Regions from separate parts of the Rhizobium sp. CRRU65 genome, predicted to be linked through region 2. Evidence: predicted binding sites of a transcription regulator. Region 2 holds the regulator's gene; each other region holds the start of a gene.
The links. The regulator HrcA, encoded in region 2, represses chaperone genes, less so after heat shock. The targets are predictions, from matches to a motif close to GTTAGCACTCNCNNNNNGNGAGTGCTAAC.
Positions count from the first base shown of each region.

Region 1: ACM5SV_RS09320 (co-chaperone GroES) is a predicted target of HrcA. The motif match lies at 6,770-6,798, and genes of this name have one in related genera.
Region 3: groES (co-chaperone GroES) is a predicted target of HrcA. The motif match lies at 8,229-8,257, and genes of this name have one in related genera.

Region 1 covers NZ_JBLYZH010000004.1:63,880-73,806, reverse strand. The annotation lists gene ACM5SV_RS09355 (LacI family DNA-binding transcriptional regulator) at 1-663, opposite strand, end outside; gene ACM5SV_RS09350 (sugar phosphate isomerase/epimerase family protein) at 872-1,786, shown strand; gene ACM5SV_RS09345 (TIM barrel protein) at 1,828-2,751, shown strand; gene ACM5SV_RS09340 (Gfo/Idh/MocA family protein) at 2,759-3,925, shown strand; gene ACM5SV_RS09335 (hypothetical protein) at 4,029-4,190, opposite strand; gene ACM5SV_RS09330 (hypothetical protein) at 4,256-4,648, opposite strand; gene groL (chaperonin GroEL) at 4,715-6,349, opposite strand; gene ACM5SV_RS09320 (co-chaperone GroES) at 6,399-6,716, opposite strand; gene ACM5SV_RS09315 (hypothetical protein) at 7,229-7,492, shown strand; gene ACM5SV_RS09310 (hypothetical protein) at 7,489-7,824, shown strand; gene ACM5SV_RS09305 (hypothetical protein) at 7,821-8,150, shown strand; gene ACM5SV_RS09300 (DUF1488 domain-containing protein) at 8,141-8,416, shown strand; gene ACM5SV_RS09295 (transglutaminase-like domain-containing protein) at 8,444-9,286, shown strand; gene ACM5SV_RS09290 (VOC family protein) at 9,477-9,857, shown strand; gene ACM5SV_RS09285 (LysR family transcriptional regulator) at 9,865-9,927, opposite strand, start outside.
Region 2 covers NZ_JBLYZH010000007.1:95,921-105,847, reverse strand. The annotation lists gene dnaA (chromosomal replication initiator protein DnaA) at 1-767, shown strand, start outside; gene ACM5SV_RS16410 (saccharopine dehydrogenase family protein) at 905-1,987, shown strand; gene hemW (radical SAM family heme chaperone HemW) at 2,055-3,257, opposite strand; gene rdgB (RdgB/HAM1 family non-canonical purine NTP pyrophosphatase) at 3,267-3,911, opposite strand; gene ACM5SV_RS16395 (VOC family protein) at 3,912-4,337, opposite strand; gene rph (ribonuclease PH) at 4,334-5,053, opposite strand; gene hrcA (heat-inducible transcriptional repressor HrcA) at 5,182-6,270, shown strand; gene grpE (nucleotide exchange factor GrpE) at 6,382-7,014, shown strand; gene ACM5SV_RS16375 (nucleoside hydrolase) at 7,079-8,023, opposite strand; gene ACM5SV_RS16370 (Hsp20 family protein) at 8,301-8,726, shown strand; gene ACM5SV_RS16365 (DUF1150 family protein) at 8,774-9,031, shown strand; gene ACM5SV_RS16360 (DUF2277 domain-containing protein) at 9,192-9,458, opposite strand; gene ACM5SV_RS16355 (hypothetical protein) at 9,899-9,927, shown strand, end outside.
Region 3 covers NZ_JBLYZH010000026.1:38,878-48,804, forward strand. The annotation lists gene hisS (histidine--tRNA ligase) at 23-1,543, shown strand; gene ACM5SV_RS34310 (ATP phosphoribosyltransferase regulatory subunit) at 1,586-2,707, shown strand; gene hisG (ATP phosphoribosyltransferase) at 2,704-3,399, shown strand; partial or broken gene ACM5SV_RS34320 (DoxX family protein) at 3,478-3,890, opposite strand; gene ACM5SV_RS34325 (glutathione binding-like protein) at 4,205-4,915, shown strand; gene ACM5SV_RS34330 (hypothetical protein) at 4,979-5,425, opposite strand; gene groL (chaperonin GroEL) at 6,159-7,802, opposite strand; gene groES (co-chaperone GroES) at 7,875-8,171, opposite strand; gene ACM5SV_RS34345 (TIGR01459 family HAD-type hydrolase) at 8,566-9,414, shown strand; gene ACM5SV_RS34350 (bifunctional riboflavin kinase/FAD synthetase) at 9,446-9,927, shown strand, end outside.

The DNA.
Region 1 (9,927 bases), on a different contig from region 2:
GAACATGACCTCGATGAAACGATGGTCGTTTGAACCCTTCTCCGAGAGATAGCTGGAGAAGCCGCGGATCCGCTCCTTATGGTTCTCATAGGCGCCGCTGTGGCAGAGAGCGACGAACGAACCGGTGCGCTGCGCCAGCATGCCCGACATGTAGTGAGCTGCGGTGCGTCCGGCGGCATAGTTGTCGATGCCGACATAGGGCAGTTCCGGGGCCGGACGGGTCATGATCTGAACGACGGGAATGCCGAGACCGGCCGCCTTGCGCACGCTGGTGACGACATCGGCATGGTCGGGCGCCACTACGATCAGCGCCGATCGGCGCGCCGTCGGATTGGCGATGTAGCGGGCAAATTGCGCCGGCTCGTTCTCGCGAACGAAGGTGCGGTGAACGGTGATGCTGTCGCCGAGCGAGGCGGCGATGCGCTCGAACGCCCGGTTCAGACGCGAATAGAAGCTGGTCTCCGGGCGAACGAGGATCACCTCTATCCGGATCAGGCCGCGATGGGCGACCGGCAGGCTTTGCCGGTATTCAAGCCGCCTTGCCGCCAGGAAGACTTTCTCCACCGTCTCCGGCCGCACGCCGCCGCGGCCGTTGAGGACGCGCTCGACGGTCGCGGTGCCAACGCCGGCTTGGCTTGCGACATCCTTCAAAGTCACCTTCATCAGGCTCACCCACTCCCAAAGCTTGACACAGCAAAGCATCGGCCTGCTGTGAGGTCAATGATCAAATTTGATCAAGGAAGCATTGGAGCATGGGGGCGCCGCAGCCGTATCGTACCAGCAATCCGGGAGGAGCACCGGACGGTCCAAAACAACCGAGATCAAGGATCATCCGCCGGCACGAAGCGGCCGGGGATGACGGAGGAGCCAGATGAAGATCGCACTCGACCCGCATATGCACCGTCACCTCAACCTGCGCGACCTCTGCCGCAAGGCAGCGGAACTCGGTTATGAGCATATCGAGCTTTCACCGCGCGACGATTTTCTGCCCTGGTGGGTGCGCCCGCGGGCGCATAAGGAACGCATCGCGGAATTCAAGGCGGCCCTCAAGGATCACGGCGTCCAGCTCGCCTCGATCCTGCCGATGTATCGTTGGGCGAGCCCGCATGAGGACGAGCGGCAGGCAGCAGTGCGTTACTGGAAGGAAGCGATCGCGATTTCGGCCGAAATGGGCTGCGATACGATGAACTCGGAATTCGGCCGCGGGCCATCGCCGGATCGCAGCCACCGCGCCAGCTGCTGCGGCGGCATGCATACCCACGAGCACAGCGAGGCCGCCTGGTGGCGCTCGATAGAAGAACTCGTTCCGGTGTTCGAGCGCGAAGGCGTCACGCTCAACATGGAACCGCATCCGGAAGACTGGTGCGAAACGCTGCATCCGGCGATCGACATGCTGAAGACCATCGGCTCGAAGAACGTCAAGTTCCTCTACTGCGCGCCGCATACCTTCTATTTCGGTGACGACATGGCGCAGATGATCCGCGATGCCGGCCCGCTGATTGCCCATGTGCATGTGGCCGATACCTATAATCACAAGGCCTCATCCGGGCTGCGCTACATCATCAATCCGCCGGGCGCGAAGGTCACCATCCATCAGCACATGGATATGTACCAAGGCGAGATCAATTGGGATGTCTTCTTCTCCTCGCTCGCCGCGGTCGGATTCGACGGCATCATCACCGCCTGCGTCTTCGGCTGGGAGGAGCGCGCCGACGATTCCGGGCGCTTCATGCGCTCCGAAATCCAGAAATATGTCGACAAATACTGGCCCGGGAAACTTGGCTGATCGTCAACATCCGCCCCGGCACCACTATCAGGAATAAAACCGTGACCATCACCATTACGACAGCCCCCTGCTGCTGGGGCGTGGACGACGTCAACAATCCAAACCTTCCCGCCTGGGAACGCGTCTTCGACGAGGCGGCGGCGGCCGGCTATGGCGGCCTCGAACTCGGCCCCTATGGTTACGTGCCGCTCGATGATGCGCTCGTCGCCAAGGCGCTCACCGAGCGCAATCTCTTCATCGTCGCCGGCACGATCTTCGACGATCTGGTCTCTCCTGAAAACCGGGAGACATTGCTGCGGCAGACGGATGAGATCTGCGCCGTCATCACCAAGTTGCCGCAGCCGGATCAAGTGGCAGGCCAGCGGTTCAGGACACCCTATCTCACAGTGATGGACTGGGGCCACGACGAGCGGGACTATGCCGCCGGCCATTCCGATCGGGCGCCGCGTCTCGATGACAAGGCCTGGGCCGGGATGATCGCCAATATCACGGCGATTGCTGAACTCGCTCAGCGCAAATATGGCGTGCGCGCCGTCATCCACCCGCATGCGGGTGGCTATATCGAATTCGCCGATGAGATCGAGCGGGTGGCAAGAGACATTCCGCAGGAGATCGCCGGCTTCTGCCTCGACACCGGCCATAGCTATTATGCCGGCATGGATCCCGTGGAGATGCTCCGCCGCTATGCCGACAGGCTCGATTACGTCCACTTCAAGGACATCGACCAGACCGTCTTCGATCGTGTGCTTGGCGAGACGATCCGCTTCTTCGATGCCTGCGGACAGGGCGTGATGTGCCCGATCGGCCGCGGCGTCATCGATTATCCCGCCGTCAAGCGAACGCTCGAGGAGATCGGCTATCACGGCTTCATCACCGTCGAGCAGGAGCGTGATCCGAGGAATGTCGCCGGCAGCCTCGAAGATGTGAAGCAAAGCCGCGATTACCTGCGATCGGTTGGTTTTTAGGGAAAAGATGATGACGAATGACAGGCGAAAGCCGATCCGTTGGGGCATGGTCGGCGGCGGCAGAGGCAGCCAGATCGGCTATATTCATCGCTCGGCAGCGCATCGCGACGACGTCTTTGCCCTTGCGGCGGGTGCCTTCGATATCGATCCGGAACGCGGCCGCGCGTTCGGCGTCGATCTCGGGCTCGACGAAGCCAGGAGCTACCGGGACTATGCGGCGATGTTTGCGACTGAGGCCCGGCGAGCCGACGGCATCGAGGCCGTGTCGATCGCGACACCCAACAACACCCATTTCGCGATCTGCAAGGCAGCACTTGAACATGATCTGCATGTGATCTGCGAAAAGCCGCTCTGCTTCACGATCGCCGAGGCCGAAGAACTGAAGACGCTTTCCCAGGCGCGCGGCCGGATCGTCGGCGTGACCTATGGTTATGCCGGCCATCAGATGATCGAGCAGGCGCGCGCCATGGTCAGGAATGGCGATCTCGGCGAAATCCGCATCGTCAACCTGCAATTCGCCCATGGCTTCCATAGTGCTGCGGTGGAGGAACAGAACCCCTCGACGCGGTGGCGCGTCGATCCGAAATTCGCAGGTCCTAGCTATGTCCTCGGCGATGTCGGGACCCACCCGCTTTATATCGCCAAGGTCATCCTGCCGCACCTCAAGATCAGACGTCTCCTCTGCACCCGCCAGAGCTTCGTCAAAAGCCGAGCGCCGCTCGAAGACAATGCGGTGACCCTGATGGAATATGATAATGGCGCGATCGCCACCATCTGGTCGAGCGCCGTCAATGCCGGCTCCATGCACGGCCAGAAGATCCGCATCGTCGGCTCGAAGGCCAGTATCGAATGGTGGGACGAGCGGCCGAACCAGCTCTCCTACGAGATCCAGGGCGAACCGGCCCGTATTCTCGAGCGTGGCATGGACTATCTCTATCCCGAGGCCAGGATCGACGACCGGATCGGCGGCGGCCACCCGGAAGGTCTCTTCGAAGCCTGGGCGAACCTCTATCGCCGCTTCGGCTTCGCCATCAACAGAGAGCGCGGCCGCGCCCCTGCGGGGATCGAAGAGCTGGTCTTTCCCGATGTCGATGCCGGACTGGAAGGGGTGCGCTGGGTGGAAAACTGCGTGCGTTCCGCCGATGCCGGCGGGATCTGGCTGGATTATCGCTAGGTGTTCAAGGGGCCCTGGTGCGTCCCTGTTCTCAGATCGCGCCGTATGCCGGCTTTACACAGCTGCGCTGGAGACCTGTTCAAGGACGCCTTTCCATACCCTCTCAGATAAGCGGGTCTTCATCTTCCGGCGCCCGCGGGGCGCGGCGGGGCGTGCTGTCATTGGCGGCTTTCTTATGCTCGTCGGCAGCTGCCTCGCGGATTTTCTGGAAGCGGTTGTCGTCTGCGGGTGGCTGCGGGTCGCTCTTTTTCACGAAACGGATCATTGGTCATTTCCTGCTTTGAGAGTGGAAGCGCTCCGCACACCTATCGGAGCGCTCTGAAAATGGTGTCAGACGGCAAGCGCGGTGGCGCAGGCTTGAACACTTCGGCTGTCGGGTGAAGTCTGCCCAGGCATGGTCGCCCAACCGCCGGCCTCGACGAACTGCCGCTGCTTGTAGCCTTCGGTAATCGCCTTGAACTCGATCAGTTTAGCGCTCGCGTCCGGCGCCGCATTGAACCGCTCGACACAAATGGCCGACGCCAGCTCTCCGCGTGCGGTGTCGCCGGCGGCGACTGCCGCTTTGCTTGACGTGCCGCCTGTTACCCAACCTCCCCAGCTGAAGCCGATAATCATCGTGGCGATCGCCGTGACGACGCAGGCCCAGACGAGAAGCGTCTTGGATGGCTGGTAACTCTCGAAACGCTGGGTGATCGATGTCTTGCTGCTGCTCTGCACGGACATTGGAATTCTCCCTGTCTATTGTTCGGGTTGCGCCGTCCGGCCACGCCGGAACAGTTCAGGCTGTTCTCAGTATCCCATATCTCCCATGCCGCCATTTCCGGCTGCAGGGGCGGAGTCTCTTGCGGGAATGTCGGCGATCATCACCTCGGCGGTGATCAGCAGCGCCGCAATCGAGCCGGCGTCCTGCAGAGCGGTGCGCACGACCTTGGCGGGATCGACGATGCCGGCCTCGATCATATCGACATAGGTCTCCGTCTGTGCGTCGAAGCCCTGATTGTGATTATTGCTGCCGGCGAGTTTTCCAACGACGATGGAGCCCTCGAACCCGGCATTGTCGGCGATCTGCCGGATCGGGGCTTCGAGCGCCCTGAGCACGATCGAGATGCCCGCCGTCACGTCGGCGTTCTCCCCGGTCAGCCCCGTCAGCGCCGACTTGGCGCGCAACAGTGCCACGCCGCCGCCGGGCACGATGCCCTCTTCGACCGCCGCACGGGTGGCGTTCAGTGCATCGTCGATGCGGTCCTTCTTTTCCTTGACTTCCGTCTCGGTGGCGCCGCCGACACGGATGACCGCGACGCCGCCGGCGAGTTTCGCCAGGCGCTCCTGCAGCTTTTCCTTATCGTAATCGGAGGTGGTCTCCTCGATCTGCGCCTTGATCTGCTGGATGCGCGCCTGGATGGCCGCTTTCTCGCCGGAGCCGTCGATGATCGTGGTGCTCTCCTTGTCGATCAGCACGCGCTTGGCGCGGCCGAGCATATCGAGCGTGACGTTGTCGAGCTTGATACCGAGATCCTCGGAAATCATCTGGCCGGCGGTCAGCACGGCAATGTCTTCGAGCATCGCCTTACGGCGATCGCCGAAACCCGGCGCCTTGACGGCTGCGACCTTCAGGCCGCCGCGCAGCTTGTTGACAACAAGCGTCGCCAAGGCCTCGCCTTCGACGTCCTCCGAGATGAGCAGAAGCGGTTTGCCGGTCTGTACGACGGCTTCCAGGATCGGCAGCATCGCCTGCAGGCTGCCGAGTTTCTTCTCGTGAACGAGGATATAGGGATCCTCCAGTTCCACGCGCATCTTCTCGGCATTGGTGACGAAATAGGGTGAGAGATAGCCGCGGTCGAACTGCATACCCTCGACGACGTCGAGTTCGGTCTCGGCGGTTCGCGCCTCTTCGACCGTTATGACGCCCTCATTGCCGACCTTGTCCATCGCCTTGGCGATCATCTCACCGATGGCGGCGTCGCCATTGGCGGCAATGGTGCCGACCTGGGCGATCTCACCTGACGATTTGACCTTCATCGCCCGCGCCTTGATTTCCTTGACGACGGCGGTAACGCCGAGATCGATGCCGCGCCTGAGATCCATAGGGTTCATGCCGGCAGCGACGAGCTTGGCGCCTTCGCGGAAGATGGAGGCGGCGAGAACGGTTGCCGTCGTCGTGCCGTCGCCGGCAAGATCATTGGTCTTCGAAGCCACTTCACGCACCATTTGCGCGCCCATGTTCTCGAACTTGTCCGCGAGCTCGATCTCCTTGGCGACGCTAACGCCGTCCTTGGTAATGCGCGGCGCGCCATAGGCCTTGTCGATGACAACGTTGCGACCCTTCGGGCCAAGCGTCACCTTGACGGCGTTGTTGAGCAATTCGACGCCGCGCAGCAGGCGGTCGCGCGCGTCGGTGGAGAACCTGATTTCCTTGGCAGACATGATATTTCTTCCCAGTTCGGTCTTGAGATGCTGGTCACAAATTCGACGGTCAGGCAGCTTTGTCGGCAGCCGCTTCAGTCTTTTCGACGATGCCCATGATGTCGGTCTCCTTCATGATCAGAAGGGTTTCGCCATCGATCGTGACCTCTGTCCCCGACCATTTTCCAAACAGAATGAGATCACCGACCTCGACATCGAGCGGGACCAGATTGCCGCTTTTGTCGCGAAGGCCCGGGCCGACTGCGACCACTTCGCCGTGCTGCGGCTTCTCCTTGGCGGTGTCTGGAATGATGATCCCGCCCTTGGATTTGACATCGCCTTCCGCACGTCGAATGACGACGCGGTCGTGAAGTGAACGGAATTTCATAGAGGTCTTTCTGCTGCCGGCGCGTAGGGCGGCTGCAACTCATAAATAGCACTCGTGGCACTCGATTGATAGGAGTGCTAAGAAATATTATTCGCCCATGAACTTTTTTGAGATATTCAGGAAATCAATCCGACCGGATATTTTGTATTGATCAGCAAATAAATAGAATTTTTTACGCCATCGCGCTCCATTTTATTTTCGTGAGCGAAGAGTTAATTTGGCGTTTTTCATAGATAAATCAGAATTTATCTTGATTTAAACTCAATCGAGGCGCAATGATAGGCTTCGTCGATTTGGCCGACTTGGCTTCGCGGTGTCAGAGACCTACGACCCGCCATCACCACTGAATTCTCGATAGCGATCCATGACGTCGTTCCGGCGTTGAGTTCGCCTGTTCCGATCCGGAATGAGCTTGGCGCTGACCGCGGATGTACCGGCAGCCTCGAGTTCGTCCGGTTCGGATCTCAACGATACAGGAAACGCATCGGTGTATTCCTGCGGAGGCCTCAGCCGTGACCAGTCGTACCACACAAACCGTCGTCCGCTTTTCATCCCCATTCCGTCTGCCCGGTTTCGACGGGGCGCAGCCAGCCGGAGAATACCGCGTCGACTATGACGAGGAATTGATCGACAGCGTTTCCAGGCTTGCCTGGCGACGGGTCGGCGCCTTCATCCACCTGCCGGCGATCGCTGCGCAGAGTTCGACGCAGCAGATGATGCCTATCCACCTGTCAGATCTCGAAACCGCGATCGAAAAGGACCACAAACCGTCATGACCGCTACGCGCATCCCGCAACGCAATGGACGCTCAATCCGGCGCGAGGCAGCAACGCATATCTTCAAGGTGGGGCAGACTGTCCGAGTGAAGGACGGGTTCTTGGTCGTTCCCTCCAAGCTTCCCGACACATACCGCATTACCGCCACACTGCCTCTGAGAGGAAATGTGCTGCAATACCGTATCCACAGTGACGATGAACGTCATGAGCGGGTCGCGACGGAAGATAGCCTGGAACTGGTAAACCTATCGCCCGCCGGTAGCGGCGCAACACTGATCGAGAGGACGTTTGGCCATGGCCACGGCCCGAATGACGAAAGGTTGACATCGTGAACAGTCATGAAGACGAAGCCGAACGCAGACGGAATGCCGTTGCCGTCGGCACATGGGAAAATAAATGTGGTGCGTCGGGCCGCTACTTGATGGAGGTCGAACATGACCGCCGGATCGAATCTGCCCGTTCGTGGACCGTCTATCGTGTCTCTGCAAGCGTTCCAGTGCACGCCGACCATGGCATGATCGGCAAGAGCCGTTCGGAGGCCGGTGAAGACATGATGTCCTTCAATCTTCTCAACATAGGATACCGGAAGGAGTGGCTGAGGCTGTCGGACACCGCCCGGAGCGGTCGCCAGACCCCGCCGGTTCAACCATGGCGCTAGCCTTTCTGAACCAAAGCCGCAGCTTCGATGCGGCGAGAAATGCAGTGCGCTTCATCGGCCATGACGGCATGTTCCAGGTGTTGTTTTTCGTCGAGGTTGGCGCGCTGGCGAAATCCGACGCCGCATTGCAAAGAACCGAGCCTTCGGAAACGGGGTGGCTTTCGTCGTTCGACGCCCTGCGCAACTCCATTCAGGACGTGGCGCACAAAGCCTATTCGTACCGCCGCCGCGCCTTCTATACTCTAACTGCGGCGGATTTCCGCTAGACGGATCCGGACGCGCGAGAACGCTCCATGTTGATCCGTTACGGCTATGAAATGACGCTGACCTGCCCGCAGCCGACCGCATTGGTCTGTCTGCTGTCGGTTCATGACGATCGCGCGGCCGACATCAGAATTCCGGAAACGGTCTTCACCACGCCCGATGTCCCCACTTCTTCCTATCGCGATCTCTTCGGCAACCGCTGTCTTCGGCTGGTTGCGCCAGCGGGCGACCTGACCATATGGGGCGATGCGACGATCGAAGACGACGGCAAACTGGACAGGTCGCTGCCAGGCGCCAGGGAAGTCCCGGTTTCGGAGTTGCCGGATGATTGCCTCGTCTACCTGATGGGCAGCCGCTATTGCGAGACGGATCGTCTCAGTCAAATTGCATGGGATATGTTCGGCACCGTCTCACCCGGCTGGGGCCGCGTTCAGGCGATCTGCGACTTCGTTCACGGCCATATCCAATTCGACTACATGCAGGCGCGATCGACGCGGACAGCCTTCGAGGCGTTCCACGAACGTGTCGGCGTCTGTCGCGACTTTGCGCATCTCGCGGTGGCGCTGTGCCGTTGCCTCAACATTCCTGCCCGATATATCAATGGCCATCTCGGTGACATCGGTATTCCCGTCGTCGATCCGATGGACTTCAGCGCCTGGATCGAGGTCTTCCTGGACGGTGCATGGCATACATTCGATCCGCGCAACAACACGCCGCGGATCGGTCGTATCATCGTCGCACGCGGGCGCGACGCCGCCGACATACCGCTCATCAATTCCTTCGGACCGCATGTGCTGAAGGCGTTTCGAGTCTGGACCTATGAGGTGACGAACGTGGAGCCGATGCAAAACGTCGCCGAGGAAGCTGTTTAGAACGAGACCTGAACGGATGCGGCAATGTCCAGCCGCAGGCTTTGCCGCAGGCGGCAGATGTCGCGGGACTGCCTGTCCCACACACTTTTATCCGACATGCTTAGAACAACGGTTGAAAGATGTTGGCGTCGAGCCATCTTGGGTGTGGGCAGTCCTTCGGGGTTAGCGGAAGATAGGGAGTTGGCAGTCCATGTTCGATCACATTTCCATCGGCGTAAAAGACCTCGCAAGAGCCCGCCGTTTCTACGATGCGGCGCTGACGCCGCTCGGATATGAGCGCCTGTCCAATTCCGACTCCATGATCGGCTACGGCCCGGAAAGGGTCGGGCTCTGGGTGATGCAGGTCGAACAGCCCGTTGTTGCCGACATGCGATCCGGGCTGCACTTCTGCTTCGTCGCGCCTGATGAGGCCGCTGTCGATGCCTTTCACGCGGCGGCCGTTGCATCCGGCGGCACGGATAATGGCGAACCAGGTGTGCGGCCGGATTATGGGCAATTCTATTACGCCGCCTTCATCATCGACCCGGACGGCTATCGCCTCGAAGCTTATTTCCACAAAGGCGAGCTATAACGGACCGTCAGGCAGCGGCTCTCGGAATGGATACGCAGCAGCCGGAAGCTTCGAGCGCTTTATTGGCTAC
Region 2 (9,927 bases):
ATGATGCGCTGACGCTGAAGGATTCGCTGCGCAACATCGATCTCTTGATCATCGACGACATGCAGTTCCTGCAGGGCAAGATGATCCAGCATGAATTCTGCCATCTCCTCAACATGCTTCTCGACAGCGCCAAGCAGGTCGTCGTAGCCGCCGACCGTGCGCCCTGGGAGCTGGAGTCGCTCGACCCCCGCGTTCGCTCGCGCCTCCAGGGCGGCGTCGCGATCGAATTCGACGCGCCGGATTACGAGATGCGTCTCGAAATCCTCAAGCGTCGCCTTGCTGTCGCCCGGCTCGAAGATCCGTCGCTCGAAATTCCGGCCGAGTTGCTCCAGCATGTCGCTCGCAACGTCACGGCCAGCGGCCGCGAACTTGAAGGCGCTTTCAACCAGCTGGTCTTCCGCCGCTCCTTCGAGCCGAACCTGTCGATCGAACGCGTCGACGAACTGCTCGCCCATCTCGTCGGCTCCGGCGAACCCCGCCGTGTGCGCATCGAGGATATCCAGCGCATCGTTGCAAGACACTACAATGTCTCGCGCCAGGAACTGGTGTCGAACCGCCGCACCCGCGTCATCGTCAAGCCGCGCCAGATCGCCATGTATCTGTCGAAGACGCTGACGCCGCGCTCCTTCCCGGAGATCGGCCGCCGTTTCGGCGGGCGTGATCACACGACCGTGCTGCACGCCGTGCGCAAGATCGAGGAACTGATTTCGGGAGACACCAAGCTTTCGCACGAAGTCGAGCTTCTGAAGCGCCTGATCAACGAATAGTCGATAGGTTTTTCCGAAAAATCCACGGCCGGAAGCGATTCCGGCCGTTTTGCTTTATAAGTTTTTTATTCTATACCTCCCGCGCATCACGTGCATGTCAAAGACTGAAGCGCCAAAACGGCGCGTGGGAGGAATGAATGAGTTTCGAAAAGATCGCCGTTCTCGGCCTGGGCAAGGTCGGACGGCTGGCGGCGACGCTGTTGCATGAAGGCGGCTTCGAGGTCATCGGCGTCGATGCGCAATTGCCGCTGAGCGACGTCCCCTTCAAGTGCCGCATCGGCGATATCTCCGATCCTCAAGTGATCGGCGAACTGCTCTCGAATGTCGAGGCGGTGCTGTCCTGCCTGCCCTATCATTTGAATATCGAGCTGGCGCGCGCCGCCCATCTTGCCGGCATTCATTATTTCGATCTGACCGAAGACGTTCCGACCACCAATTTCATCATCGAGCTGTCGAAGACAGCCCGCGGCCTGATGGCGCCGCAATGCGGCCTGGCGCCGGGTTTCGTCGGCATCGTCGGTGCAAGCCTGGCCGACGGCTTCGATCGCTGCCGGTCGATCCGCATGCGCGTCGGCGCCCTGCCGCAGCATCCGACCGGACTGCTCGGCTACGCCTTCAACTGGTCGCCCGAGGGCGTCGTCAACGAATATCTGAACGACTGCGAGGTCATCGAGGGCGGTGTGCGCAAGCTTGTCTCGCCGATGGAATGGCACGAGACCGTCTATGTCGGCGGCGTCAAGCTCGAAGCCTTCACGACGTCCGGCGGCCTTGGCACCATGTGTGACACCATGCTCGGCAAGATCGACAATCTCGATTACAAGACCATGCGTTATCCCGGCCATATGGAGCTGATGAATTTCTTCTTCCACGAGCTGTTGATGCGCGACAAGCGCAAGCTCGCCGGCGAGATCCTGACCAATGCCAAGCCGCCGGTTGAAGACGATGTTGTCTATGTCCATGTCGCCGCCGAAGGCACCGAGAATGGCAGCCTGCGCCGCAAGGAATTCGTGCGCGCCTATTACCCGATCGAGATTGCCGGCGCGCGCCGCACGGCGATCGCCTGGACGACGTCAGCCTCCGTCGTCGCCGTCATCGAGATGGTCCGCGACGGCCTGCTGCCGACGACCGGCTTCCTGCACCAGGAGCATATTCCGCTGGAGATGTTTTTGAAGACGCCGACCGGCAGCCTCTTCAAGGCGGGTGCGACCAGCCACGGCTAAGAAACAGCCTCCGGTGCGGCGGCAATATCAATGCCGCCGCACCGAAAACCAATCCGTCGTATGGGTGTCAGCAAGCGAGATCGGCGACGACGGAATCGAGGATCAGCATGCCGGATGGCGTGCAGCGCAGCCGTGAATTGCCGATCCGCTCGATGAATTTGTGTTCGAGCAGGAATTCCTCGCGTTTCGGGTCGAGATCGCGGCCCGAAAGTTGCTGCCAGCGGGCAAGATCGACGCCTTCCCTGAGCCGCAGCCCCATCAGCAGCAGCTCGTCGGACTGTTCCTCGAAGCCGAGCCGCTCCTCGTCGAGAATGCCGTGGCCGTCACGCTCGACCATGTCGAGCCAGGCTTCCGGCTTGCGCTGGGTCGCCGTCGCGAGCTTCTCCGGGCCACGCGTCAGCCGGCCATGGGCGCCGGGACCGATGCCGGCATAATCGCCGTAGCGCCAGTAGGTCAGGTTATGCCGGCTTTCAGCTCCCGGCCGGGCATGATTGGAAACCTCATAGGCCGGCATGCCCTCGCGCGCGGTGATCTCCTGCGTCGCCTCGTAGAGCACTGCCGATTGCTCGCCGTCCGGCACGATCAGCTTGCCGGCCTTGTGCAGGCCGTAGAAGGGCGTGCCTTCCTCGATGGTCAGCTGATAAAGCGAAAGATGGTCGACCGCATAGGAGATCGCCTCCTTCAATTCCTTTTCCCATTCCTCGACGGTCTGGTCGGGCCGGGCATAGATCAAGTCGAAGGACATGCGCGGGAAGATGTCGCGCGCCAGCCTTATCGCCTTCAGCGCGTCGGCGACATCATGCAGCCGGCCGAGGAATTTCAGATCCCGGTCGTTCAGCGCCTGCACGCCGAGCGAGACGCGATTGACGCCGGCCGCCCGGTAGCCGCGGAACCGTTCGGCCTCGACGCTCGAAGGGTTGGCCTCCATGGTGATCTCGATGCCATCTGGCACATGCCAGTGCCGCGCAATGCCGTTGAGAATGGCGGAAACCGATTCCGGCTTCATCAGCGACGGTGTGCCCCCGCCGAGGAAGATGCTCGTCACCGTCTTCGGCCCGCTCATCGCCCGGACCGTCGCCATCTCCGTCAGGAAGGCTGATGTAAAGCGCTCCTGGTCCACCGGCTGGTGGCGCACATGGCTGTTGAAGTCGCAATAGGGACACTTCGCCGCGCAGAAGGGCCAGTGCACATAGACGCCGAAGCCCGGCTCGCCGGTATCGGGCAGCAGAGCCGCGTCGCGCGAGGTGCTTGGCGTGTCGAAATTGTCCACGAACAGACCTTATGCCTCCAGGCAGGTTTCAACAAAGAGTTTGAAGGCGCGGGCACGGTGCGACAGCGCTTGCGGCTTGCCGACGTTCCAGCCGTGTTTTTCCTCGCCGCTCATTTCGCCGAAGGTGATGTCGTAGCCCTCGGGCTGGAAGACCGGATCGTAACCGAAGCCCTGGGTGCCGCGCGGCGGCCAGACGACGCTGCCTTCCACCTCGCCGCGAAACAGCTCTGTATGCCCGTCCGGCCAGGCAAGGCAGAGCACGCTGATGAAACGCGCCGTGCGCTGTTCCGGCTTTGTCGCGCCCGCATCCTGCAGCGCCTTTTCCACCTTGGCCATCGCCATGTCGAAATCGCGCGTGCCGTCGGCCTTCTCCGCCCAATTGGCGGTGTAGACACCGGGATCGCCGCCGAGTGCATCGACCACCAGCCCGGAATCGTCCGACAGCGCCGGCATGCCTGAGGCATTGGCCGAGGCGACTGCCTTGATCGTCGCATTCTCCTCGAAGCTCGTGCCGGTCTCATCCGGCTCGACGAAATTCAGCTCGGCGGCCGATTTGGCGGTGAAGCCGAGCGGCCCGATCAATTCCTGGATCTCGCGGATCTTGCCGGCATTGTGGCTGGCAACGACGATGGTCTTCGTTTCAAGCTTGCGCATTCAGATGTCCTGTTCGATGCCCCAGATTTTAGCCTCCGCGCATTCCAGACTGTTACCGGCCGGATCGCGGAAATAGATCGAGCGGCCGCCCTTCGGCCAGCGCACTTCGGATTCGATCGCCACACCCGCCGCCGTCAGCCGCTCGGCCATGGCATCGATATTGCGGCCGGACACCCGGAAACAGGCGTGGCCCTGGCCGGTCGTGCCGTGCGGCGGTACCTGCAGTGCTTTAGGCGCTGGCGGTTTTACCGTTTCCTCGGGATTGAAGATCAGGAGAACGCCAGGCCCACAGCGGAAGAAGACATGCCGGTTGGCGGCGCGGGCGATCTTTTCAAGTCCGAGAACGTCTTCGTAGAACGTCTCGGCCTGGTCGAGATCCCGCGCATAGAGCGCCGTTTCCAACATGCCTTCCAGCATGGGGTTCATCCTTCGACGGCTTGCTTCTGCAGTGCCACGAGTTCGCCGATGCCGTTTCTGGCAAGCTGCATCAGCGAGGTGAATTCGCCCTCGCTGAACGGCGTGCCTTCGGCCGTGCCCTGGATCTCGACGATCCCGCCGGTGCCCGTCATGACGAAGTTCGCATCGGTCTCGGCCGAGGAGTCTTCGATGTAATCGAGATCGATCACCGGCTGGCTGGCGAAGATGCCGCAGGAGATGGCGGCGACATGATCCTTCAGGACCCGGTCGACCTTGATCATGTTGCGGCTTTCCATCCATTTCAGGCAGTCGTAAAGCGCGATCCAGCCGCCGGTGATCGAGGCGGTCCGCGTGCCGCCATCGGCCTGGATGACGTCGCAATCCAGCGTGATCTGCCGTTCGCCGAGCGCCTGCAGGTCGACGACGGCGCGCAGCGACCGGCCGATCAGCCGCTGGATTTCCTGGGTGCGGCCGCCCTGCTTGCCGGCGGCAGCCTCGCGCTTCATGCGTTCGCCGGTTGCCCGCGGCAGCATGCCGTATTCGGCCGTGACCCAGCCCTTGCCGGTATTGCGCAGCCATGGCGGCGTCTTTTCTTCGAGACTCGCCGTGCAGAGCACATGCGTGTCGCCGAACTTCACCAGGCAGGAGCCTTCCGCATGCTTGGAAAAATTGCGCTCGAACGAGACCTTGCGCATCTGGTCGATTTTTCTGCCTGAAGGCCGCATTCTTATCTCCTGGAGTTTATTTGACCGCTTCTACGATTGGCGGCGCTCATTTGCAAATTCCCTTTTGCCACGGGTGTTAGTTTGACTTACTTTTCGGGAAGTATCATCAGCACGGGTTCGAAAGCTTCATGGGCATCAGGTCGACGTCGGTTTCGGATGCTGTAGCTGCGCTGGACGAGCGCTCCAGGGAAATTTTTCGTCGCATCGTCGAAGGTTATCTGGAAAGCGGCGAGCCGCTCGGTTCACGTAACCTGTCCCGTATCCTGCCGATGTCGCTGTCGCCGGCCTCGGTGCGCAACGTCATGAGCGATCTCGAAGAGCTCGGCCTGATCTATTCGCCGCATGTCAGCGCCGGCCGGTTGCCGACCCAGATCGGCCTGCGCTTCTTCGTCGATGCCTTCATGCAGGTCGGCGACCTCTCGGCCGAGGAACGCGCCAGCATCGACCGCCAGGTGCGGGCCGAAAGCGGCGGCAATCCCGTCGAATCGATGATGAACGAGGCAAGCCGCATGTTGTCGGGCATTTCGCGCGGCGCCGGCCTGGTCATCACCTCGAAAAGCGATCCGGTGCTGAAACATGTCGAGTTCATCCGGCTCGAACCGACAAAGGCGCTGGCCGTGCTCGTCGGCGATCACGATCAGGTGGAAAACCGCATCATCGAGCTGCCGGCGGGCGTCACCTCCTCACAGCTGACCGAGGCGGCGAATTTCCTCAATGCCCATATGTCCGGCCAGACCCTGCCGGAGCTTCGCAAACAATTAAGCCGGCTGAAGGACGACGTCCGTCACGAGCTCGATGCCCTGTCGCGCGATCTGGTCGAGCGCGGCATTGCCGTCTGGGCCGGCAGCCCGGACGAGGGAAAACCGACGCAGCTGATCATCCGCGGCCGCGCCAACCTGCTCGAAGGCCTCGCCGGCGCCGAGGACCTCGACCGGCTGCGCCTGCTGTTCGACGATCTCGAGAAGAAGGACAGCCTGATCGAGATCCTCAATCTCGCCGAAAGCGGTTCGGGCGTCCGCATCTTCATCGGATCGGAAAACAAGCTCTTCTCGCTGTCCGGCTCGTCGCTCATCGTCGCGCCCTATCGTGACGATGACGATCGCATCGTCGGCGCTGTCGGCGTCATCGGCCCGACGCGGCTCAATTATTCCCGCATCGTGCCGATGGTGGACTATACAGCCCAGCTCGTCTCCCGCCTTTCGCGCAACCAGCTTTGACGCCGCAACTGCCAAGCACGCGGAATTTTCGCTTCTTTGTCACGCAGACTTGATTTTTTTCGGTCAAACCTCGATATCGGGCGCATCTGAAGACACCAACCGGAGACCGTCATGACCGATGACACGACGAAAAACGGACCTGACGCAACTGCGGCGGATGCCGCAGCCGACGCTACCGCCTACGTCGAGAACGAAACTGCGCAGGAAGAGGCCGCCCAGCCGGACGCGCTTGAGCTTCTGAAAGCCGAAAACGGCGAACTGCGCGACCGCTATCTGCGCCTTGCTGCCGAGATGGACAATCTGCGCCGGCGCACCGAGCGCGAGGTGAAGGATGCCAAGTCCTATTCCGTCGCGGGCTTTGCACGCGACATGCTCGCCGTCTCGGACAATCTGCGCCGCGCGCTCGATGCCATCCCTCCGGAGACCAGGGCTGCGGCCGATGCCGGCCTGAGCACGCTGATCGAGGGTGTCGAGATGACCGAGCGCGCCATGCTGTCGGCTCTCGAGCGCCACGGCGTTCGCAAGCTGGAGCCGGTTGGCCAGAAGTTCGATCCGAATTTCCATCAGGCGATGTTCGAGGTGCCGAACCCGGACGTGCCGAACAACACGGTCGTCCAGGTCGTGCAGGCAGGCTTCTCCATCGGCGAGCGCGTGCTGCGCCCGGCCATGGTCGGTGTCGCCAAGGGCGGCCCGAAGCCGGCGGAAGCCGAAACCAACTCCGTCTTCGACGAGAAAGACGCCTGAGAACACTTCCCTAGCGCGTCCCATGGGACGCGCGGCGCTCTGGCGGAGAAGGGGAACGAAAGAGTCAGATGCGGGCGAAGCGTTCGATCAGCAGATCGAAAAAGCCATCCGCATCGACATGGCGCATAACCTTGGCGTTGCGCTTGCGCTCGGTCACATGCCACCAGTCGACGACCGTCATGCCGACGGTGAGTTCGGACTGGACCTCGATCTCGACATTGCAGTCCCGGCCCTGGAAAAGCTCCGGCTTCAGCAGGTAGGCGACGACGGTCGGGTCGTGCAGCGGCCCGCCGTCGGAACCGTATTTCTCGATGTCGAAGCGTTCGAAGAATTCCAGCATCTCGACCATGGCCTTTGCCGGCGCCGTGCCGATCTCGGCCATGCGTTTCACCCGGTCCTTGCGGGTCAGCAATTGATGCGTCACATCAAGCGGCATCATCACGATCGGAACGCCTGAGCGGAAGACGATATCGGCGGCTTCGGGGTCGACATAGATGTTGAATTCGGCCGCCGGCGTGATGTTGCCGCCCTCGAAGAAGCCGCCGCCCATCATCACCAGTTCGCGGATGCGGGGGACGATGTCGGGCGCCTTCTGGAAGGCCATGCCGATATTGGTGAGCGGCCCGAGCGTGCACAGCGTCACCGTGCCTTCAGGCTCATGGCGCAACGTATCGATGATGAAGTCGACGGCATGGCCAGGCTGCAGCGCCATCGTCGGCTCGTTCAGCTCCGGACCGTCGAGGCCGGTCTTGCCGTGCACATGTTCGGCCGTCACCAGCTTGCGGGCGATCGGTGCGTCGGCGCCGGCGAAAACCTTCGTCTCCGTCCGGCCGCAAAGCTCGCAGACGATGCGCGCATTGCGGCTGGTGAGCGAAAGCGGCACGTTGCCGGCGACCGTCGTGATCCCCAGCACCTCCAGCTCATCGGGACTGCCGAAGGCCAGCATGATGGCGGCCGCGTCGTCCTGGCCGGGATCCGTGTCGATGATGATCTTTCTTGCGCTTGCCATTCCGATCGTTCCATCCTCGCACTGCGTGATATCGGGCATGCACCGATTTCTTCACGTCCCGTCACAAATCAGCACAATCCGCGCGGGCATGTTTTGATGCGAGGCAGCAGGCGCTTTGTCAAGGAAAGAGCCTGACGTCAGCTTAAAATTGAGAAGGTGGCGCCGACACGTCGCGCCCCATGCCTTGCAGCGCCGGGCTCCTCTCCCCATATTAGCGGCATCCGGATGCTGCCGTTAAGGTCCGGGATGGTCGCTTGCATCAAGGACTTGAAAAGAGATGAGCCGTATTACCCCTTTCGCCAGCCCGCTGCTTCTGGGCTTCGATGCCATGGAAAAGACGCTGGAGCGCATTTCCAAGGCGAGCGACGGATATCCGCCTTATAATATCGAACGCATCGGCGCCGACAGCGGCGCGCCGGAACGCCTGCGCATCACCCTTGCCGTGGCCGGTTTCAGCGAGGAGGAGCTCGATGTCTCCATTGAGGAGAACCAGCTTCTGATCCGCGGCCGCCAGGTCGAACAGGGCGAGCGGGATTATCTTTATCGCGGTATCGCCGCCCGTCAGTTCCAGCGTACTTTCGTTCTTGCCGACGGCATGCAGGTGCTGGGTGCGGCCCTGAAGAACGGTCTGCTCTCCGTCGATCTAATTCGTCCGGAACCCGCGCGCATGGTCAAGAAAATTAACATTTCGGTCTCACAGTAGCACAACGGTTTGTCGAACCGTTGGTCCCTTCTCCCGGAGGAACAGGAATGTTGATGAAAGAAGCCACGTCTCACTTGACCAAATCCGAGCTTGCCCACATCGGCAACGGCGAGGTCGCCTATATCAGAAAAATGCGCACCGATGAGGTCGCCAAGTGCTTTCCCGAGGCGCCGGATATCGATCCGACCGTCGATCTCTGGGCACTCTTCGGCGCCGACGGTACGCCGATCCTTTTGACGGACAACCGTTCGAGCACCTTCTTCAAGGCGGCCGAGGACGAATTGAAGACGGTCAGCCTGCACTGACCGTCAAAGACCGTCTGTCGCGTTTCACTGCTTGCGGTGCGCGGTCGTTCTATTCGAATTTCGCTGCGGTCGGGACAGATGTCGCGACATGTGCGCGTCGCCTTCTTTCAGATAGGCCAGTTGACGCTTGATTGAGGTCTCCTGTGCGTGACAGGATCTCTTACGCGAAGCGGACCGCCGTTCTCGCGCGCGCCTTTGCCGCTACCTCCTCGCGATCACGAGGAGGTTGAGACGTTTCCAGCGAATCGAGCAGCTCGCGGGCGCATGCTGCGATCGAACTGACCGCGTGCTCGAATGCGAGCTCATTGCGCTTCGACGGTTTGGTCGCTCCGCTCACTTTGCGCACGAACTGCAGCGCGGCATCGTGGATCTCCTCATCCGTCGCGGGCGGATCGAAATTGAACAGGGGTTTTATATTTCGGCACATGACTTGCTCCCGGTCATTGTCTCTTCCATTGAGAGGAGGGTGGCCAGCACAGAAAATAGTCGCGTGAGCGTTAATGGCAACCGGTCCAACGGCGGAACTCTACGCGCCGCAAGGCAGGACGCAGCGCCTTCAGTTCGGTTTGTTGTCGTCGTCGGCTTTAAAGCCGGATCACTTCGGATCGAATCGACCAGAAATCTGAATGCGCCTCTTCATCAGAAGCTGCCCGTGGGGTGATGGCTCGTTTACGCCGCCACTAGCGGCCATCTGTTCGAAACTGGTGCCTTTTCATGCTACAGACGAGTGCCTGTATTCCGCGTTGGCTTGTTCATGGTCGGCGACGAAAGGAGCTTGCATTGAACCAATCGCACCGATTTCTATTTCATACACAGCGCCCGAGAGACGATGGATGCGGGGTGTTAGTCCTGCAGATGCTCACCGGCATGAGCTACGACGAGGTGGCAGCCATGAT
Region 3 (9,927 bases), on a different contig from region 2:
ACAGTCAGTGGAATCCCCGGAAATGAACGACAAGCAGAAGAAACCGCAAAAGCTCAAGGCCCGCCTGCCGCGCGGCTTCGTCGACCGGACGGCCGGCGATATCCGCGCCGTCAACGAGATGACGGCAAAGATCCGGGAAGTCTATGAGCATTATGGTTTCGATCCGCTCGAAACGCCGCTGTTCGAATATACCGATGCGCTCGGCAAGTTCCTGCCTGACAGCGACCGGCCGAACGAGGGCGTCTTCTCGCTGCAGGACGATGACGAGCAGTGGATGTCGCTGCGTTACGACCTGACCGCGCCGCTCGCCCGTCATGTCGCCGAGAATTTCAACGAAATCCAGCTGCCCTATCGCACCTATCGCGCCGGTTACGTCTTCCGCAACGAGAAGCCTGGCCCCGGCCGCTTCCGCCAGTTCATGCAGTTCGATGCCGATACCGTCGGTGCGCCGGGCGTGCAGGCCGATGCCGAAATGTGCATGATGATGGCCGATACGCTGGAAGCCCTCGGTATCAAGCGCGGCGATTACCTCATTCGCGTCAATAACCGCAAGGTTCTGGATGGCGTGCTCGAAGCGATCGGTCTCGGCGGCGACGACAAGGCCGGCCAGCGGCTCAACGTGCTGCGCGCCATCGACAAGCTCGACAAGTTCGGCCCGGAGGGCGTGGCCCTGCTGCTCGGTCCCGGCCGCAAGGATGAATCCGGCGACTTCACCAAGGGTGCTGGTCTCGACAAGGAGCAGATCGACAAGGTGCTGTTCTTCGTCGGCATCACGGACTATGCCGAAAGCGCTGCCCGCCTCGCCGAGCTGGTTGCGGGAACCGCCAGGGGTGGCGAGGGCGTCGACGAGCTGAATTTCATCGGTGCGCTGGTTACCAGCGCCGGTTATGGCCCTGACCGCATCAAGATCGATCCCTCGGTTGTCCGTGGCCTCGAGTATTATACCGGCCCGGTCTATGAGGCCGAACTGACCTTCGACGTCACCAATGAAAAGGGCGAAAAAGTCGTCTTCGGTTCGGTCGGCGGCGGCGGCCGTTATGATGGCCTCGTCTCCCGCTTCATGGGCCAGCCGGTTCCGGCGACCGGCTTTTCGATCGGCGTCTCCAGGCTGATGACAGCCCTGAAGAACCTCGGCAAGCTCGGCGCCAGTGAGGTCATCGAGCCGGTGCTGGTGACCGTCATGGACGGCGATGTCGAGGCGATGGGCCGCTATCAGAAGATGACGCAGGAACTGCGCGCCGCCGGCATCCGCGCCGAGATGTTCCAGGGCAACTGGAAGAAGTTCGGCAATCAGCTGAAATATGCCGATCGCCGCGGCTGCCCAGTCGCCATCATCCAGGGCGGCGACGAGCGCGCGACAAGCGTCGTGCAGATCAAGGATTTGATCGAAGGCAAGCGGCTCTCCGGCGAGATTGAAGACAATGCCAGCTGGCGCGAGGCGCGCGTGGCGCAGGAGACGGTCCCGGAAGCCGACCTCGTCGCCAAGGTCAGGGAGATCCTTGCTGCGCAGGCCGAGGATCGGAAGCGAGCGGCGAATGTCTGAGGCATTTCCGGCACGCCCGTCGCCTATTATACGGAGCGCAGCATGCCCCTGATCAATCTCCCCGAATTCGCCAACGACCTCATTGCCGAATTCATCGAGCGCAACGCCGAGCGCATCGACACGCCTGTCATCCAGCCGGCCGAACCTTTCCTTGATATCGCCGGCGAGGATCTGCGCCGCCGCATCTTCATGACGGAGAGCGAAACCGGCGCCAGCCTCTGCCTACGTCCCGAATTCACCATCCCCGTCTGTCTGCGCCACATCGAGACGGCGACCGGCACGCCGAAGCGTTATGCCTATCTCGGCGAGGTTTTCCGCCAGCGCCGCGACGGCGCCAATGAATTCTATCAGGCCGGCATCGAGGATCTTGGCGATATCGACCTGTCAAACGCCGACGCCCGCGCCATCGGCGATGCCACCGGCATTCTCGCCCGCCTGCTGCCGGGCCGCCGCTTAGCCGTGACATTGGGCGACCAGGCAGTGTTCGAGGCTGTCGTCCAGGCGCTCGGCCTGCCGCTCGGCTGGCAGAAGCGCCTGATCCACGCCTTCGGCAATATGACGCAGCTGGAAGCCCTGCTTGCCAGCCTCGTCAGCCCGCAATTCGTCACCGGGCTGGACGACGATATCGCCAGGCTTGTCGCATCAGACGACGAGCAGGCGCTGGTCGCCTATCTCGAGCGGGAGATGCAGAAGACCGGCTATTCGACGAATGCCGGCCGCTCGGCCCTGGAGATCGCCCGAAGGCTCAAGGAAAAGCTCATCCTGTCCGAAACGCGCCTCGACGATGCGGCCTTCCGTGTTTTGGAAGAGTTCCTGTCGCTCGACGTGCCGCTTATCAATGCTTCCGCAGCCCTTTCCGGTTTTGCCGATGCTGCCGGCCTGAAACTCGGCAACGCGCTCGCCCGCTTCAATGGCCGCGTTGCAGCACTTTCCAATGCCGGCGTCGATCTTTCCTGCCTCGACTACCGCGCCGCCTTCGGACGGCCGCTCGACTATTACACCGGCCTCGTCTTCGAGGTGACGGTGGAAGGCTCGACCGCGGTGCTCGCCGGCGGCGGCCGCTTCGACCGGCTCCTGACCTTCCTGGGTGCGACGGACCGTATTCCGGCCGTCGGCTTCTCCTTCTGGCTCGACCGCATCGAAACCGAAAGGGCAGCCGCATGACCATCACCATCGCGCTTCCCTCCAAGGGCCGGATGAAGGAGGACGCTTCGGCGATCTTCGAACGTGCCGGCATGACGATCTCGGCTGTTGGCAACGATCGCTCCTATCGCGGCCGCGTCGAAGGCTGGGACGATGTGGAAATCGCCTTCCTTTCGGCGTCCGAAATCTCCCGCGAAATCGGCAACGGCACGGTCGATTTCGGCGTTACCGGCGAGGATCTGATGCGGGAAGGTTTTGCCGAGGTCGACAAGCGCGTCGAATTCTGCGCCCGCCTCGGCTTCGGCCACGCCGATGTCGTCGTCGCCGTGCCGGAGATCTGGCTCGATGTCGACACCATGGCCGATCTCGTCGACGTCGCGGCCGATTTTCGCGCCCGCCACTCCAGGCGCCTTGCCATCGCCACCAAATACTGGCGGCTGACCCAGCAGTTCTTTTCGAGCCAGCACGGCATCCAGCTGTATCGCATCGTCGAAAGCCTGGGCGCCACCGAGGGCGCTCCCGCCTCCGGCTCGGCCGATATCATCGTCGATATCACCTCCACCGGCTCGACGCTGCGCGCTAACCATCTGAAGGTGCTCCAGGACGGCGTCATCCTGCATTCGCAGGCCTGCCTCGTGCGCGCCCGCAAGGAAAGCCACGCCGGCGAACCCGCTGTGCAGGCGATCATCGATGCGGTGCGTGCCGCCCTCTGATCTCAGTCATGAAGGCAAAGAAAAACCCGCCGTCGGATGACGGCGGGTTTTGTATGTCCGGGAGGATGTCTGCTGGTGTCAGGCGGTTGCGTAGGCGCCGCGCCGGGCGTCGAGCGAGTAGGCGCCGGCACCGACGGTGGCGAGCAGTATGTACGCGCCGGCCAGCGTGATATTCTTCATGACCATGATCTGGTTGAGAATATTCACGAGTTCCGTGCCACTCGCGTAGGGCAGGTGGAAGGCAATGCCCGTGAAGACACAGAAGGCGGCGAGCAGCCAGCCGGCAATGCGGACCTGGAAGCCTGTGAGAACCGCAAGGCCGGCCAGCAGTTCGAAAAGGCCTGCGACATAGGCCAGCAGGGCTGCCGGCAGGCCGGCACCGGCGATCATGCCCGCAGTACCGGCAGGATCGGTGACTTTATGAAGCCGGAAAGGATGAACATGAAGGAAAGAAGAATACGGGCAATCAGGATGATGACGTTGTTCGACATGGACGTTGTCTCCGTTTCAAGGACTTTGGAGATCTTGGTGCCCCAGCACCGGTTCGACCTCGGATGCCTCTATGTCGCTCTTTTCTTGCGTTGTGGAAAGATAAACGAAAGGGGACACTTCGTTCACTAATATGGAACGATCTCCAAAGCGCGTCGCGTTCGACCGGATTCATGCGACGCGGTTGGATCTTTTGTGGTCATGCGTGTCGTTGGCCCAAAACCGCAGCACACTTTTGGGCGACATGCATTAGCTGCCCCCGCTTGCCTTTGCCAAGCCGGGTCTCTTATGGTCGGCGCCCAACATGGAGACTCCGATGGCAGATCTTTCCGCATTTCCGATCACGACGCGCTGGCCGGCAAAAAATCCCGACATCATCCAGCTCTATTCCCTGCAGACGCCGAATGGGGTGAAGGTCTCGGTCGCCCTCGAAGAGCTCGGCCTCGCCTATGAGCCGCATTATATTTCCTTCGCCGCCAACGATCAGAAGTCGCCGGAATTCGAATCTCTCAACCCGAACGGCCGCATTCCGGCGATCATCGATCCGAACGGTCCGGACGGGAAGCCGATCGGCCTTTTCGAGTCCGGCGCGATCCTGCTTTATCTCGCCGAAAAAACCGGCAAGCTCATCCCTGCTGATGCCGCCGGTCGCTACGAAACCATCCAGTGGGTGTTTTTCCAGATGGCGGGTATCGGCCCGATGTTCGGCCAGTTCGGGCATTTCCATAAATTCGCCGCCGACAAGGTCGCCAACAATTCCTATCCGGTCGAGCGTTATCGCGATGAATCCAAACGGCTGCTCGGCGTGCTCGATGACCGGCTGAAGGGTCGTCAATGGATCATGGGCGATCAATACACGATCGCCGACATCACCACCTTCACCTGGGTTCGCGGCGCCGATATTTTCTATGGCGGCCGCGAGGTGCTCGAATACGCAAAATTCCCCGCCGTCTCGGATTGGCTGGAGCGCTGCATCGCCCGCCCGGCAAGTGCCAGGGGACTCAACATACCGGTCAAGCCGGAGTAACGGACGGATCGCTGCAAAGTAGAAAGGCCGCCCTCGAGGCGGCCTTTTATCTTGATGTCCGGCCTATCGCCGGCTTGTGATCTGCTTTGTGCCTTCCAGCTTGAAGCGCGGAAAGACGAAGACGCCGACCATGCTGCCGCTGTATTTCTGCTCGAGACCGTTGGACTCGCCCATGCAGAACAGCGGCTGGCGAAAGCCGTTCGGCATGATGATCGTCGTCGAAAAACAGAAGGAGGAGCAGAGCGTCGCCGCCTGCTCGAACAGCTCCAATATGTGGCTGCGGTCCTTGGCATCATAGCAGCGGATCAGGCTGAGCAGTCCGCATTCCCGTGCGGCAAGGCCGTGCAGCATCGCGCTCCATTCGCCGAGACGGAGCATGCCGCTCGAAAAATCTCCAGTCCAAGCTTCGGAAACGGAAAACTGCGCCAACATCTCGTGATTTTGATTGGCGTCATCAAACGAGCCGGGTGTCAAAGGTACGGCTGCATTGGCTCTGGCGATCTTAAACAAGGCGTTCCCCCGTTCGGATGCGGCTCCCGCCGCACGCTCGGCAAACACAAAGAAACAGGATCACGCAGCAGCGGGCATGATGCCCGCGCTTCATCCGGCGATGATTGCCACGGCCATCTGGCCTCCGTAACCGGAGCCCTTCGAAGCCGAACGTTCATGCATCGCCTTCCGCGCCCCGGCCTCGTCTATTGGCGAAAAATTATCGCCGGGCGCACTTTAATTGCAGCGCGGATTTATAGGGGCTTTTGGACAAACGGCAACGGCTTTTTAAGGGGTATTCGGATCGGCCTCATTTCTTAGGATGCCTGCATCTTCGGCCTATTTCGCCAGAATTGGCACAGGAGGATCATCTTTGAGAGCGTTGCAAACGTTTTCACTCTGCGTCAGGCCGGAAATCGTGCCGCAACTCAATGATCTCTCGCATGTCGGTGGGCTGAGAAAGACGCAGGCAGCGCAAGCCTCGCGCAAGCTTCGTGCCCGGGGCCTGTAAAAGGGAGCCGGGCGGGCGTTCGTCGGCTATGCAAATCACTGTGCCGCACGTCGAATCGCTTTGGGCAAAAGAAAAGGGCGACCCGAGAGCCGCCCTTCCTGTTCCGGATGCCGGAATGGTAGTCAGTGATGGCTTTCGCCGATCACATCATGTCCATACCGCCAGTTCAGCGCGCTTGACGCGCTGAACCATCTTAGATGATGGGCGGTTTCATGAACGATGCTGTGAAAGGCCGTTGGCCTATCACATCATGTCCATACCGCCCATGCCGCCCATGCCGCCCGGCATGCCGCCGCCAGCCGATTCTTTCTTCGGCAGTTCGGCAATCATGGCTTCGGTGGTGATCAGCAGCGATGCGACAGAAGCAGCGTTCTGCAGCGCCGTGCGAACGACCTTGAGCGGGTCGACGATACCCATGGCGATCATGTCGCCATATTCGGACGTCTGGGCGTTGTAGCCGTAGTTGTCTTCGTTCTTGTCGAGGACCTTGCCGACAACGATCGAGGCTTCGTCGCCTGCGTTTTCAGCGATCTGACGAACGAGCGACTGCAGGGCGCGGCGAACGATGTTGATGCCGGCTTCCTGGTCGTCGTTTGCACCCTTGACGGTGATCTTCGTGGAGGAGCGGAGCAGAGCGATACCGCCGCCGGGGACGATACCTTCCTGAACGGCAGCGCGGGTCGCGTTGAGCGCGTCGTCGATGCGGTCCTTCTTTTCCTTCACTTCGACTTCCGTCGAGCCGCCGACGCGGATGACGGCAACGCCGCCAGCGAGCTTGGCAAGACGTTCCTGCAGCTTCTCGCGGTCGTAGTCGGAGGTGGTTTCTTCGATCTGGGCCTTGATCTGGGCAACACGGCCTTCGATGTCGGTCTTAGCGCCCGAACCGTCGACGATCGTGGTGTTTTCCTTGGAGATCGAAACCTTCTTGGCACGGCCGAGCATGTCGAGCGTGACGGATTCGAGCTTGATGCCGAGATCTTCGGAGATGACAGTGCCGCCCGTCAGGATGGCGATGTCTTCGAGCATGGCCTTGCGGCGATCGCCGAAGCCAGGTGCCTTGACGGCAGCAATCTTCAGGCCGCCGCGCAGCTTGTTGACGACGAGCGTAGCGAGGGCTTCGCCTTCGACGTCTTCAGCGACGATGAGGAGCGGCTTGCCGGTCTGAACGACGGCTTCGAGAACCGGGAGCATCGACTGCAGGTTCGAGAGCTTCTTCTCGTGAAGGAGAATGAAGACGTCTTCGAGGTCGGCGATCATCTTTTCCGGATTGGTCACGAAGTAGGGGCTGAGGTAGCCGCGGTCGAACTGCATGCCTTCGACGACTTCGAGTTCGGTTTCGGCGGTCTTGGCTTCTTCAACCGTGATGACGCCTTCGTTGCCGACCTTCTGCATGGCTTCAGCAATGTCGAGACCGACCTGCTTGTCGCCATTGGCCGAAATCGTGCCGACCTGTGCAACTTCTTCCGAAGTCGAGATCTTCTTGGCCTTGGCCTGGAGATCCTTCACGACGTCGGCAACAGCAAGGTCGATGCCGCGCTTCAGGTCCATCGGGTTCATGCCGGCTGCAACGGCCTTGTTGCCTTCGCGAACGATCGCCTGGGCAAGAACGGTAGCCGTCGTGGTGCCGTCGCCGGCGATGTCGTTGGTCTTCGAAGCAACTTCGCGGACCATCTGGGCGCCCATGTTTTCGAACTTGTCTTCGAGTTCGATTTCCTTGGCGACGGAAACGCCGTCCTTGGTGATGCGCGGCGCGCCGAAGGACTTGTCGATGATGACGTTACGGCCCTTCGGGCCGAGCGTGACCTTCACTGCATCGGCGAGAATGTCGACGCCGCGCAGCATCTTTTCGCGCGCGGTGCGGCCAAACTTGATTTCTTTAGATGCCATATTCTTAACTCCTGAATTCGAGTTGTTCGGGCAAAGAGCCCGTCAGCCATTTCGGGAAAGCAGGTCGGCCGATCAGCCGATGATGCCCATAATGTCGGCTTCCTTCATGATCAGAAGGTCTTCGCCGTCGATCTTGACTTCGGTGCCGGACCACTTGCCGAACAGGATGCGGTCGCCAGCCTTGACGTCGAGTGCGACGACCTTGCCGGACTCATCGCGCGCGCCGGAGCCGACGGCGACGATTTCGCCTTCCTGCGGCTTTTCCTTGGCGGTATCGGGAATGATGATGCCGCCCTTGGTCTTGGCTTCGGACTCAACGCGGCGAACAACGACGCGGTCGTGAAGGGGGCGGAAGTTGGTGCTTGCCATTGTCTAATCCCTCGATCGAATGACATTCGCGGACCGGATTGGCCCACATGGATAGATGTTAGCACTCCCTTGCGGTGAGTGCTAGCGACGAGCATTTAGGGATGGCTCCGAGAGGAGTCAATGAGAGCAATCACGAATTTTTGTGCCGGAATTGTGAAGATGCCGGAGAATAGTCGGAGATTGCGGCCAAAACCTCGGCGCAGCTGAACTTTGCCGAACTCGTCCGCGCTCGGCGATCTGCCGCTTCGCGATAATCGTCAAAACCCTTTGCCCTTCCGCTCCTCCGGATCGCCGTTCGAGCTCTACGCATTGGCCCGGCGGCGAAGAAAATGCCTTGCCATCGTCTTGCGCCTTTGCAATGTCACCGGTGACTGAAGCAAATCGGGAAATCGGAATGGCCAAGCGGATAGAAAACTTCTCGGAGATATCAGGTCGCTATGATGTGGTGCTCTGCGATGTCTGGGGCGTCGTTCACAACGGCGTCGATCCGTTCCCGAAGGCGGCCGCAGCCCTTGAAGCGGCACGCGAAAACGGCCTCGCCGTTGTCCTCATCACCAATTCGCCGCGCCTTTCCTGGCAGGTGGTCGATCAGTTGCGCCAGATCGGCGTTCCCGACAGTGCCTATGACAGGATCGTCACCTCTGGCGACGTCACGCGCGGGCTGATCGCCGAAGGGCCGAAGACCGTCTTTCTGCTCGGCCCCGAGCGCGACAAGGCGCTGCTCGAAGGCATTGGCGTCGAGCGCCGGCCGGCGGGCGAAGCGCAATCGCTGGTCTGCACCGGCTTTTTCGACGACGAGACCGAGAAGCCGGAGGATTACACCGACATGCTTCTCGATTTCAAAGCCCGCGACGTGCCGATGATCTGCGCCAATCCCGACCTCATCGTCGAGCGCGGCCATCGCATCATCCCTTGCGCCGGCGCCATGGCCGCCTATTACGAGCAGCTGGGCGGCAAAACCCGCATCGCCGGCAAGCCGCACCGGCCGATCTACGAGGCGACGCTTGCGGCTGCCCGCGAGCTTCGCGGCGATTTCCCGGTCGATCGCGTGCTGGCGATCGGCGACGGCATGCCGACCGACGTGCGCGGCGCCTTGAATTACGGCCTCGACCTCCTCTACATCAGCGGCGGTATCCACGCTAAGGAATATACTCTCAACGGCGAGACCGACGAGGCGATCCTCAACGCCTATCTCGAACAGGAAAACGCCGCGCCGAAGTGGTGGATGCCCCGCCTTGCATGAAGACACGCCTTGCATGAAGAGAAGCCAGCCGATGACCGTCTTCCACCGCAATGAAACCCGGGAACCCCTACCCGCCCATCTAAAGGGCGGCGTCATTGCCATCGGCAATTTCGATGGCGTGCACCGCGGCCATCAATCGGTGCTGAGCCGGGCGCTCGAGATCTCCAAGGCGCGCGGTATCCCCGCTTTGGTGCTGACATTCGAGCCGCATCCGCGCACGGTCTTCCGGCCGCAGACACCGGTCTTCCGCCTGACGCCGGCGCCGCTGAAAGCCCGTATCCTGGAAACGCTGGGCTTCAGCGCCGTCATCGAATATCCCTTCGACTACGAATTCTCGCAGCGCTCGGCCGATGATTTCATCCATTCGATCCTGAAGGATTGGCTCGGCGCTTCCGAAGTGGTCACCGGCTTCGATTTCCATTTCGGCCGTGGCCGCGAGGGCGGTCCGGCCTTCCTGATGAATGCCGGCCATACCTACGGCTTCGGCGTCACCCTGATCGATGCCTTCCGTGA